Regions from separate parts of the Cupriavidus sp. C1SS-2L genome, predicted to be linked through region 2. Evidence: predicted binding sites of a transcription regulator. Region 2 holds the regulator's gene; the other holds the start of a gene.
The links. The regulator FNR, encoded in region 2, switches genes on or off when oxygen is low (the NO sensors DNR and NnrR bind a similar motif). The targets are predictions, from matches to a motif close to TTGATNNNNATCAA.

Region 1 (5,760 bases), 430 kb from region 2:
GTATCAGGGATCACAGACAAGGCACCGGCTATGATTGCGGTAGCCATCGTCGCCCAGTTGCTGCAGGTCCGCGACCAGCGCCTCGCCGCGCTGCACGCGAGCCACGGGGAGACGGTGCATCCGTAACCACAAGACCGAGGCCCCACATGACCATCGATGCCGCGCTGGCGGACAAGATCCGCCGTACTCCCAAGGCAGAACTGCACGTGCATATCGAAGGCACGCTCGAACCCGAGCTGATCTTCCGGCTGGCCCAGCGCAACCACGTGAACCTGCCCTACCCCAGCGTCGAGGCTCTGCGCGCGGCCTATGCGTTCACCGACCTGCAGTCGTTCCTGGACATCTACTACGCCGGTGCCAGTGTGCTGCTGACCGAAGAGGATTTCTTCGACATGACCATGGACTACGTCAAGCGCGCCGTCGCCGACAATGTCCGCCATGCCGAGATCTTCTTCGATCCGCAGACCCATACGGCTCGCGGCGTGCCAATCGGCACCGTGATCGACGGCATTTCCGATGCACTGGCCCAGGCGCGCACCGAATATGATTTCTCGAGCAGCCTGATCCTCTGCTTCCTGCGCCATTTGTCGGAAGAAGACGCGTTCGCCACGCTGGAAGCCGCGCTGCCGTACCGGGACCGCTTTGTCGGCGTCGGGCTGGATTCGTCGGAGAAGGGCAACCCGCCCGAAAAGTTTGCACGCGTATTCACTCGTGCCCGCGAACTCGGCCTGCACCTGGTGGCCCATGCCGGCGAGGAAGGCCCCGCCCAGTACGTCACCGATGCGCTGGACATCCTCAAGGTCGAACGTATCGATCACGGCGTACGTTCGATCGACGATGCCGCGCTGATCGAGCGCCTGGCGCGCGAACGCGTGGCGCTGACCGTGTGCCCGCTTTCGAACCAGAAGCTCAAGGTGCATCCGGACCTGAGCGAGCATCCGCTCAAGCGCATGCTCGATGCCGGCGTTGCGATCACGCTGCATTCGGACGACCCGGCCTACTTCGGCGGCTACATGAACGCCAACTGGGAAGCCACGTTCGCAGCGCTGCCGCTCGACGCCGCCGATGCGCACAAGCTGGCGCGCAATAGTTTTGAAGCGGCCTTCCTGCCCCCGATGCAGAAGGCCGAGTTCCTGGCGGAGGTCGACCACTTCTGGTCGGCCACGCCGACGTCCCCGCCTGCCACGGCCCCCGCGGCCTGAGCGGCACATACCAATGGCCTGGCCCTGCGCGTGCGCGCCGGCCTGGCCCGAGAGACAGACCATGACGACCACTCCTCCGACTCCGTCCATTACTCGCGCGATCCGCGGCCGCGTGCTGCATTTCCTGCACGACCCGCAGTTCCATGAGGACGCCTATCAGTATTGGGAGGATGGTCTGCTGCTCGTCACCGCTGGCCGCATCGTCGCGGCCGGCGACTACACGTCGCTCGCGTCGCGCATTCCGGCCGATGCCGAGGTGATCGACCACCGCGGCAAGCTGATCGTGCCGGGCTTTATCGACACGCACGTGCACTACCCGCAGACCGACATCATCGCGTCGCCGTCGCCGGGCCTGCTGCACTGGCTGGACACCTACACCTTCCCCGAGGAACGTCGCTTCGCCGAGCCTGAATACGCGCGCGCGGTCGCCGGCTTCTTCACCGACGAACTGCTGCGCAACGGCACCACCAGCGCGGTGGTCTGGAGCACGGTGCACAAGGCTTCAGCCGACGCACTGTTTGCCGAGAGCGAACAGCGCAACCTGCGCATGATCACCGGCAAGGTGATGATGGACCGCAACTGTCCCGAGTTCCTGCGCGATACCGCTGAAACCGGCGCGCGCGATTCCGCCGACCTGCTGTCGCGCTGGCATAACAAGGGCCGCCTCGCCTACGCCATCACGCCGCGCTTCGCGCCGACGTCGACCGAAGCGCAGCTCGCCGCCTGCGGCGAACTGGCCAAGGCCTATCCGGACGCATTCATCCAGACCCACGTCGCAGAGAACCGCGACGAAGTGAAATGGGTGGCCGAACTGTTCCCGGACGCGCGGAGCTACCTGGACGTCTACGACCGCTACGGCCTGCTGCGCCCCGGCGCGTTCTACGGCCATGCGATCTACCTGGACCAGGACGACCGCCGCCGCCTGGCCGACAGCGGCGCCGCCGTCGCGCACTGCCCGACGTCGAACCTGTTCCTCGGCAGCGGCTTCTACGACTTCCACCAGTCGGACGCCAACCGCCTGAACGTGACGCTGGCGACCGACGTCGGCGGCGGCACCTCGTTCTCGATGTTCCGCACCATGAACGCCGCGCACAAGGTCGCGCGCATGGGCGGCTACCACCTGACCGCGCTGCGCATGTTTTACCTGGCCACGCGCGCGGCCGCCGAAGCGCTGGGCTGGTCCAACCGCATCGGCAGCTTCAGCGAGGGCTGCGAGGCCGACTTCATCGTGCTGGATCCGCAGGCCACGCCGCTGATCGCGCGTCGCAGCGGCCGCTCGGAGACGCTCGAAGAGCAATTGTTCGCATTCGCCATGCTCGGCGATGACCGGGTCATCGACAGTGTCTATGTGATGGGCGAGGCGGTACAGGTACCGGTCGTGTGACGCCCTCCATACCTGTGGCCGCCACTCGTGCGGCCGCGATGGGTTAATACCCGGGAGCGCTCCGGCGCGGCTTGACGGTGGTCAAGACTCGTAACGGCAAAGCCCTCTAACCTTTGCGGTTCCGTTGCAGGCCTTGCGAGGCCGACCCGCAACGCCAGCAACCTGAAGGTTTCCATGACCACCACCGCTGCCACGCATCCCGAGGTACCGCTGCACGCACCGGCGCCTGCCAACCAGCCGTTTCCCGAACCGATTTCCCCAGACCAGCCGCTGCCATCCCGCAAAATCATCCGCGGCTGGCTGATTCCGCTAGGCCAGCGCAGCACGCCGCGCGCGCTGGCGCTGTTCGCCTTCGACTACCTGCTGTTCGCGGCCACGCTGGCGGGCGTCGTGCTGGCCCCGCACTGGGCCGCCAAGGTGGGCCTCGGCGTAGTGGCGGGCCTGATCATCGCGCGCCTGTTCATCATCGGCCACGACGCCTGCCACCAGAGCCTGACGCCGCGCCGCGGCCTGAACAAATGGCTGGGCCGGCTGACGTTCCTGCCGTCGCTGACGCCCTACAGCCTGTGGGAAGTCGGCCACAACGTGGTCCACCACGGCTACACCAACCTGAAGGGCTTCGACTTCGTCTGGGCGCCGTATTCGCTCGAAGAGTTCCAGGCGCTGCCGCGCTGGCGCCGCGTGATGGAGCGCATCTACCGCACCGGCTTCGGTCCAGGCCTGTACTACCTGGTCGAGATCTGGTGGTGCAAGCTGTTCTTCCCGAACAAGCGCCAGATGGCCACGCGCCGTCCGATCTTCATGGCCGATTGCACGCTGGTGGCCACGTTCGGCGCCGCGTGGATCGGTGCGCTGATCTGGGCCGCTTTTGCCACCGGGCAATCGGCATGGATGATGGTCGGCGCCGGCTTCGTGCTGCCTTTCCTGGTCTGGAACGTGACCGTCGGCTTCGTGCTGTACGTGCACCACACCCACACCAGCGTGGCGTGGTACGACACCAAGTCGATGTGGGCCAAGGCCCAGCCGTTCGTCTCGACGACCGTGCACCTGCGTTTCCGCCATGGCATCGGCGCCGCGCTGCATCACATCATGGAACACACCGCACACCACGTGGACATGAGCGTGCCGCTGTACCGCCTGAAGCGCGCGCAGGCGCTGCTCGAACATGCGCTGCCGGGCCGCATCATCATCGAGAATTTCTCGTGGCGCTGGTACTTCGACACCGCACGCCGTTGCAAGCTGTACGACTTCAAGGCCCTGTGCTGGACCGACTTCCGCGGTCGCCAGACCAGCGAGCAGTCCCCCGTGCCGGCCTGACACGGCACATTTTCCCGGGCGGTGGACGCTCACCGCCCCCGCCGCTATAATCGCGGCTTCCATTGGGGAGTAGCCGCCCTGCTCTCACCGCGCCGCGCAATGCGGCAACCGGAAGACAGGGGCGTACGTCAACAGACTTGACCGCTTGCGGTTATGGCGTGCGCAGCTCCGGACCCGGCTGGCCATCAGGCCCAGACCGATCCAAGGCCTGGCGAGACCGATGACCATACCTTTCTGGCCGGGCCGGGAAAGGTGTGCGTCATTGGCATCTCGCGATGCATGCGGCCCGGGTTACTCACACAACAACATGGAAGCCTTCCTCGTCTCCACAGGCATCGTCGCGCTCGCTGAAATGGGCGACAAGACGCAGTTGCTCTCGCTCGTCCTGGCCGCGCGCTATCGCAAGCCCCTTCCCATCATCCTTGGCATCCTGATCGCCACGATCGTCAACCACGGCTTTGCCGGCGCGCTCGGCGGCTGGATCACCCATGTGCTCGGCGAAAACCTGCTGCGCTGGATTCTGGGCCTCGGCTTCATCGCCATGGCCGCCTGGATGCTGATCCCCGACAAGTTCGACGACGAAGAAGGCGCCAAGCCGGTGAAAGGCACGCTCGGCATCCTGATCGCCACCATCGTCGCGTTCTTCTTTGCCGAGATGGGCGACAAGACCCAGATCGCCACGATCGCTCTGGCCGCCCGCTTCAACGGCGCGGTGCTCGCCGTAGTGGCCGGCACGACCTTCGGCATGATGCTGGCCAATGCCCCGGCCGTGCTGCTCGGCGACAAGTTCGCCAACAAGATGCCGATCGCGCTGGTGCACAAGATTGCCGCCGGCATTTTCCTGGTGCTGGGCGTACTGGCGCTGCTCAATATCGGCGGCTGACGGCTGCCCCCATCCGGCAATCCGGGACGCGAGACCCGGGTTGCCGGCGACAACCGCGCGATCACCGGCCTGGCCGGCTGCACGCTGCGCCGGGTGTGGGATAATCGCGAGTTCTGCCCAGGGCGCAGCTCAAGAGGTTGTTCGCACGGGCGCATGAGGGGCCCCTATTCCCGTGGCCCCGCATCCTTTCCGCGATACTGATTTCACAACCCCACAATGCCCGCATACCGTTCCAAGACCTCCACCGCCGGCCGCAACATGGCTGGGGCCCGCTCGCTGTGGCGCGCCACCGGCATGAAAGACGACGATTTCAACAAGCCGATCATCGCGGTGGTGAACTCGTTCACCCAGTTCGTGCCCGGCCACGTCCACCTGAAGGACCTGGGCCAGCTCGTCGCGCGCGAAATCGAAGCCGCTGGCGGCGTGGCCAAGGAGTTCAACACGATTGCGGTCGATGACGGCATCGCCATGGGCCACGACGGCATGCTGTATTCGCTGCCGAGCCGCGACATCATCGCCGACTCGGTCGAGTACATGGTCAACGCGCACTGCGCCGACGCCATGGTGTGCATCTCGAACTGCGACAAGATCACCCCGGGCATGCTGATGGCCGCCATGCGCCTGAACATCCCCGTGATCTTCGTGTCGGGCGGCCCGATGGAAGCCGGCAAGACGCGCCTGGCCAACCCGGTCACCAAGGCCGTCGAATTCAAGAAGCTCGACCTGGTTGACGCCATGGTGATCGCGGCCGACCCGGCCTATTCCGACGCCGACGTGGCCGAGGTCGAGCGCTCCGCCTGCCCCACCTGCGGCTCGTGCTCGGGCATGTTCACGGCCAATTCGATGAACTGCCTGACCGAAGCACTGGGCCTGTCGCTGCCCGGCAATGGCACCGTCGTCGCCACGCACGCGGACCGCGAGCAGCTGTTCAAGCGCGCGGGCAGCCGTATCGTCGAACTGGCCCGCCAGTACTA
Region 2 (5,760 bases):
TGCCCCCGATTCGGGGAAGGCCTCTTCGTCGCCGACCACCGGCTGCGCCGTGGCCAGCTCTTCAAAATCTATTGCCTGCTGGTCAAGCAGCGTCGCCTGGGCCTGCGCCTGGGCGTCTTCGAGAGGAGGCAGCTCATCGAGCGTGCGCAGCCCGAGATCGTCCAGGAACGCCTTGGTCGTTGCATACAGCGCCGGCCGGCCGGGCACATCGCGGTGGCCGATCACTTCGATCCAGCTACGGTCTTCCAGCTTCTTGATCACTTCCGTGCTGACCGTCACGCCACGGATTTCCTCGATATCGCCGCGCGTCACCGGCTGTCGGTACGCAATGATCGCCAGCGTTTCCATGACGGCCCGCGAATACTTGGGTGGCTTCTCAGGATTGAGCCGGTCCAGGTACTCGCGCATCTCGGGGCGGCTCTGGAAGCGCCAGCCACTGGCCAGCGCCACCAGCTCGACCCCGCGCTGGCGCCAGTCCTGGCGCAGTTCATCGAGCAGGACCCGGATGGTATCCGCACCGACATCTTCGGCGAACAGCCGGCGCAGATCGCCTACGCGCAGGGGTTCCTGCGCACAGATCAGCGCGGTCTCGAGGACGATTTTCGCCTCTTGGGTATTCATGTGGGTGTGCAGCCTGTCTTTGCACCTGCTCCCGGACGAACCCGGAGCCCTGGACATTGTGGATTCAGCGGTGCGAATGCCACCACCATCTCGTCGCGCAGCAAACCTGGAAGCGCTTTCGCCTCAAGGTCGTGCACCTTCTTTTTGCATCGATTTGCCGGGTCGATCCGGCAGGAGATCATCCGGTCACCGGCAAGTACCAGTGCACGAACCTCTTGCACGCGCCCAAATGGACGGACATGGCTTCCGGCGAACGTCCGCCTAGGCCGCAAGAAAATAAACGGATATCGGGAGCAGGGCCAGCAATGACCGCACCACGGTCGCAGTGCCAGCCGGACTTTTGAAACCAGATCTTTTGAACCGGATGGACTGCGGAAGGGTTCGGCGCCGAAATGTCAGCTCATTGCCCGAAACCCTGGGCGCGCCCCTTTTTTTGGAAGGGCTGCCAGGCGCCGCTCGGAAAACACGCCGCGCGATACCGCAATGCAGAGGATTGTATGGCATTCCCGCCCACGCCTGCAACCACTACGCGGCGACAGCGCGTCGCCCCGGGCCTTAGAACACCAGGCAGAAGCCATGCTCGGCCAGCGAATGTGGCAATAACACCGCACGGGTGATACCCATCGCCCCAAACGCCATGACTGCTACCCCGGCTCCCATCCTGACCCGTCTCCGGCGCGACCAGGCCCGCAGGAGTCCCGAAAAACTGGACAGCGCCAGAAGATTCGGCAGCGTGCCAAGGCCAAATGCGCCCATCACCAGCGCCCCGGACGGCGCATTTCCGGCCAGCAGCGCGAGCGCCAGTGCACCATAGACCATGCCACAGGGAACCAGGCCCCACGCCAGACCTGTTCCATAGCGCCGGATCAGGCCACCGCGCCGCACTACGCCAACCGGCGGCTTCCGACCAGGACGCGCCATGCCCGCAGCAATGGCCCTGCTGGCCCGCGCCGCAAGCTGTTCCAGCCAGACGATGGAAAACGCCTCGCCACGCAGGAGCCTCCAACCGGACAAGAGCAGCATGGCGCTGCCCGCCCCGAACAGCCAGCGCTGCACCGGCAGATAGTCCTGCCGCCAGGCCGTCGCACCCACCCCGCCGAGCAACGCGCCAAGCACCATGTAGGTGGAAATCCGCCCGAGGTGCATGACGAGCAATTCCACGACCCAGTCCTGCCGCCGGCGCACCATGGCAACCGGTACGTCCCCGGCACGCTGCTCGACAGCCAGCGCAACGCCGCCGCACATGGCAGCGCAGTGAAAGCCACCCAGCAGGGCTAGCATGAAAACACTGAGAAGCACACCAAATGTCAACTGCAACTCCCTACCGCATCACATCGCGCGTTAAAATGCATACATTGCGCCCTCGCCGCTCATTACTCGCAGGTTCCAATTGCTAACATCCATTCCCGTCACCGAGATGTCGCCCCGTTGCTCCACTTGCGGCATGGGGCAACTGTGCCTGCCGGTGGGCATGAACCAGCAAGACCTGCAGAAGATGGACACTCTGGTGCAGGAACGCGTTCGCGTCCACAAGGGCGAGACCCTGTACCGCATGGGCGATCCGTTGACCGCGGTCTATGCGATCCGCTTCGGCACCTTGAAAACGCATGTGACCACGGAAGACGGCCGCTCGCAAATCACCGGATTCCATCTGCCCGGCGAGGTGGTCGGCCTCGACGGCCTCGGCGAAATGCAGCACGCGTCGGACGCAACCGCACTCGAAGATACCGAAGTCTGCGTTGTGCGCCTGTCCGACCTGCAGTCGCTTTCGATGGACCTGCCATCGCTGCAGCAGCAGTTCCTTCGCCTGATGGGCAAGGAAATCTCGAATGACCAACTCATGCTCGTCACGCTGGGCTCCATGCGCGCCGAAGAACGCCTTGCCGCGTTCCTGATCAACCTGTCCGAACGACTCTCCGCGCGTGGCTATTCTTCGACCGAGTTCGTCATGCGCATGAGCCGCGAAGAAATCGGCAGCTATCTCGGGCTTAAACTCGAAACCGTCAGCCGCCTTTTCTCGCGCTTTGCCGAAGCCGGCCTGATCCAGATTCGCCAGCGCCATGTGAAACTCGTCGACATGGCAGGCATCAAGCAGGTCTACAGCCGTTCCTGCTGAAGCAGACGGCCGCCTTGCGTGGCAAGGCGGCCGCCCTCCCTTTTACTCCAGTTCGTCCGTTTCGCTGAGCTTCGTCGGCATCGTGTACAGCGTCAAGCCGCTGGACAACGCGCAGAAGACCCACGCGAGCAGGAATCCGATCGTGTAGACGGCCTCGCGTGAAGCCTCGATGGGCTGGCCGAAGAAATTCAGGTCACCGGGATCGACCACGGAAAACACCGTCGCCGTCGCTACGCCGGCCATCAGGAACGCTGGCCACAGTACCCACATCAGCCAGCGCAGCCTCATGGCTGCCTCGCTTGGGGCGCCTTGGCACCACCCGAGGAAGCCCCTACCTTTTCGACCACCAGACCATGGCGTGCGACACCTTCGACCACAGGCCGGTCGGGATTCGCGGAAGCCAGCCAGATCGTTACGCCGCAAGCCACCATCGCCAGCAACGGGCCGCTCATCAGCAGCCACGGCCACGGCTCCTTCCACCACGGATTGCCCTCTTGCATCGTCTTGCCCCCTTCGTCTGCGCCTTGTCCGGGCGCTCGCGGTTGGTGCGGCACAGCGCCGATGCGCTGCAACCGCCTTTAGCTTTACAAATTGCGCGGCACGATGAAACTGGTAGATTGCCTGATTTGCGCACTACCCTGCCCCGTACCTTCGCTGGTCACTGTCACGCTGATCTTGTGCGTACCCTGCGCGGCATCATCGATCGGCACGCGGATCCGGATCGGCACCAGCTTGTTCGAGGTCGGCGCCAGGGCCTGCGCATCCGGATCGTATTCGACGGTCAGGTTCTTCAGGTCATCGCTTTCAGCACGCACGCTGATACGCATAGGCGCCTCAGTCGTGTTGATGAGCTGCAAGCGATAAACGTTCTCGATCCAGCGTCCATCCACTTCCCGGCCCAGCGCACCACGATCGCGAATGATGTCGACCTTCAACGGCGTGCGCAGCGCAAGCGAGGCTGCGAAGCCCGCCACCAGTACCAGCCAGATGACCGAGTAGATGATGACCCGCGGACGCACCAGACGCTTGCGCGCAACCGCTGCGGACAGCGCCTTGCGCATCGCGTTTTCGGACGTGTAGCGGATCAGCCCGCGCGGGTAATCCATCTTGTCCATGACCTGGTTGCACGCATCGATGCAGGCGCCGCAGCCGATGCACTCGTACTGCAGTCCGTCGCGGATATCGATGCCCGTCGGGCACACCTGCACGCAGATGCTGCAATTGACGCAGTCCCCGAGTCCCGCCTGATGGTGGTCCACCTTGCGCGACCGGCTGCCGCGCGGCTCGCCGCGACCGACGTCGTACGTCACCACATAGGTATCGCGATCGACCATCACGCTCTGGAACCGCGCATACGGGCACATGTACTTGCAGACCTGTTCGCGCATGAAGCCAGCGTTGCCCCACGTGGCGAACGCGTAAAAGAGCATCCAGAATGCCTGCCACGGCCCTAGCGAGAAGGCAAGCACCTGACTGCCAAGGTCGCGGATCGGCGCGAAGTAGCCGATGAACGTGAATCCTGTCCACAGCGCGACCACCACCCACAGGAAGTGCTTCGTGGCCTTGAGCCGGAACTTGCGCACGCTCCACGGATCGCCATCGAGCCGGATCCGAGCGAAGCGATCGCCTTCGACATGCCGCTCGATCCACATGAATATCTCGGTGTAGACCGTCTGCGGACATGCGTAGCCACAGAAGAGCCGCCCGGCAAGCGCAGTGAAGAGGAACAGCGATAGCGCGGAGATCACCAGCAGGACGGCCAGGTAGATGACGTCCTGCGGCCAGAGCACCAGTCCAAAGATGTAGAACTTGCGCGCGCCAAGGTCGAACAGCACGGCCTGTCTGCCATTCCATTGCAGCCAGGGCGTGCCGTAGTAGATGAGCTGGGTCAGGAGAACCATCCAGACCCGCCAGTTGGAGAACGCCCCCGTCACCGAGCGCGGATAGATCTTGCGGCGAACCTCGTAGAGCGTCTCGTCGGAGGTATCGACAGGCGCCGACGCCGGCCCTTGCGGGCCAGCCGTCCGGGCCAGCGATTCTGTCCCGGGTGCATTCATGGGCGCCCCCCCTTATGCAATACGGCGCGCCCCGGGCCTGAGTCTGTGATCATTGCCCTGCGCCTCCGGTATTCGAAAGGCCCCAGACGTAGGCCGTCAGCATGCGGATGCGCTCCGGAGTCAGGATTTCCTCGTGCGCCGGCATGTGGTTGTTGTGGCCCTTCAGGATCGCCTCGACGATGCTGCCTTCCGAGCTGCCGTACAGCCACACATTGTCGGAAAGGTTCGGTGCGCCGAGCGCCTGGTTGCCCTTGCCGGTCGCGCCATGGCATGCCGCACAGGTGGACTTGAAGGTGCTCTCGCCACGTGATGCACGGATCGGATCGGACGACAGGCCCGACAACGAACGCACGTACTGCGCAACGTCACCGGCCAGCTTGCCGTCGATGGTCGACGCAAACGGCGGCATCACACCATTGCGGCCCTTGGTGATGGTCTGCTGGATCGTTTCGGGTTCCCCACCATAGAGCCAGTCATGATCCGTCAGGTTCGGGAAACCGCGGCTGCCACGCGCGTCCGAGCCATGGCATTGCGCGCAGTAGTTCAGGAACAGACGCTGGCCGATCTCGCGTGCCTGCGGGTCCGCCGCCACTTTCTTGATATCCATGTTCAGGTACTTGGCATAGATATCGTGCTGCAGCTTCTCCTGCGCCTGCTGGTTCGCAGCCAGTTCCCCTTGCGTGGAGAACTTCAGCACACCGGCATAGGAGCCCAGCCCCGGATAAAGGACAAGGTAGACCAGGCCAAAGATGCAGGCCAGCAGAAACATCCACATCCACCAGCGTGGCAAGGGGTTGTTCAGTTCACGCAGATCGCCGTCCCAGACATGGCCAGTGTCATCGCCGCCGTTGGCGACCTTGGTGACCTTGCGTTGGGAGAACAGCAGCCACACGCACCACACGATCCCGACCAGCGCGATGGCAGCGATGTAGTAACTCCAGTAATCGGAAAAGAAATCGCTCATGA

Region 1: the regulator FNR is predicted to act here: its motif matches at 2,658-2,671, upstream of ACIGJG_RS12485 (fatty acid desaturase).

The regions. Positions count from the first base shown of each region.
Region 1 covers NZ_CP172708.1:2,692,878-2,698,637, forward strand. The annotation lists gene xdhC (xanthine dehydrogenase accessory protein XdhC) at 1-126, shown strand, start outside; gene ACIGJG_RS12475 (adenosine deaminase) at 147-1,202, shown strand; gene guaD (guanine deaminase) at 1,264-2,586, shown strand; gene ACIGJG_RS12485 (fatty acid desaturase) at 2,761-3,903, shown strand; yybP-ykoY riboswitch at 3,956-4,180, shown strand; gene ACIGJG_RS12490 (TMEM165/GDT1 family protein) at 4,211-4,786, shown strand; gene ilvD (dihydroxy-acid dehydratase) at 5,003-5,760, shown strand, end outside.
Region 2 covers NZ_CP172708.1:2,267,295-2,273,054, forward strand. The annotation lists gene scpB (SMC-Scp complex subunit ScpB) at 1-621, opposite strand, end outside; gene ACIGJG_RS10500 (sulfite exporter TauE/SafE family protein) at 1,177-1,932, opposite strand; gene fnr (fumarate/nitrate reduction transcriptional regulator Fnr) at 2,012-2,737, shown strand; gene ACIGJG_RS10510 (hypothetical protein) at 2,780-3,025, opposite strand; gene ACIGJG_RS10515 (FixH family protein) at 3,022-3,237, opposite strand; gene ccoG (cytochrome c oxidase accessory protein CcoG) at 3,322-4,794, opposite strand; gene ccoP (cytochrome-c oxidase, cbb3-type subunit III) at 4,844-5,758, opposite strand.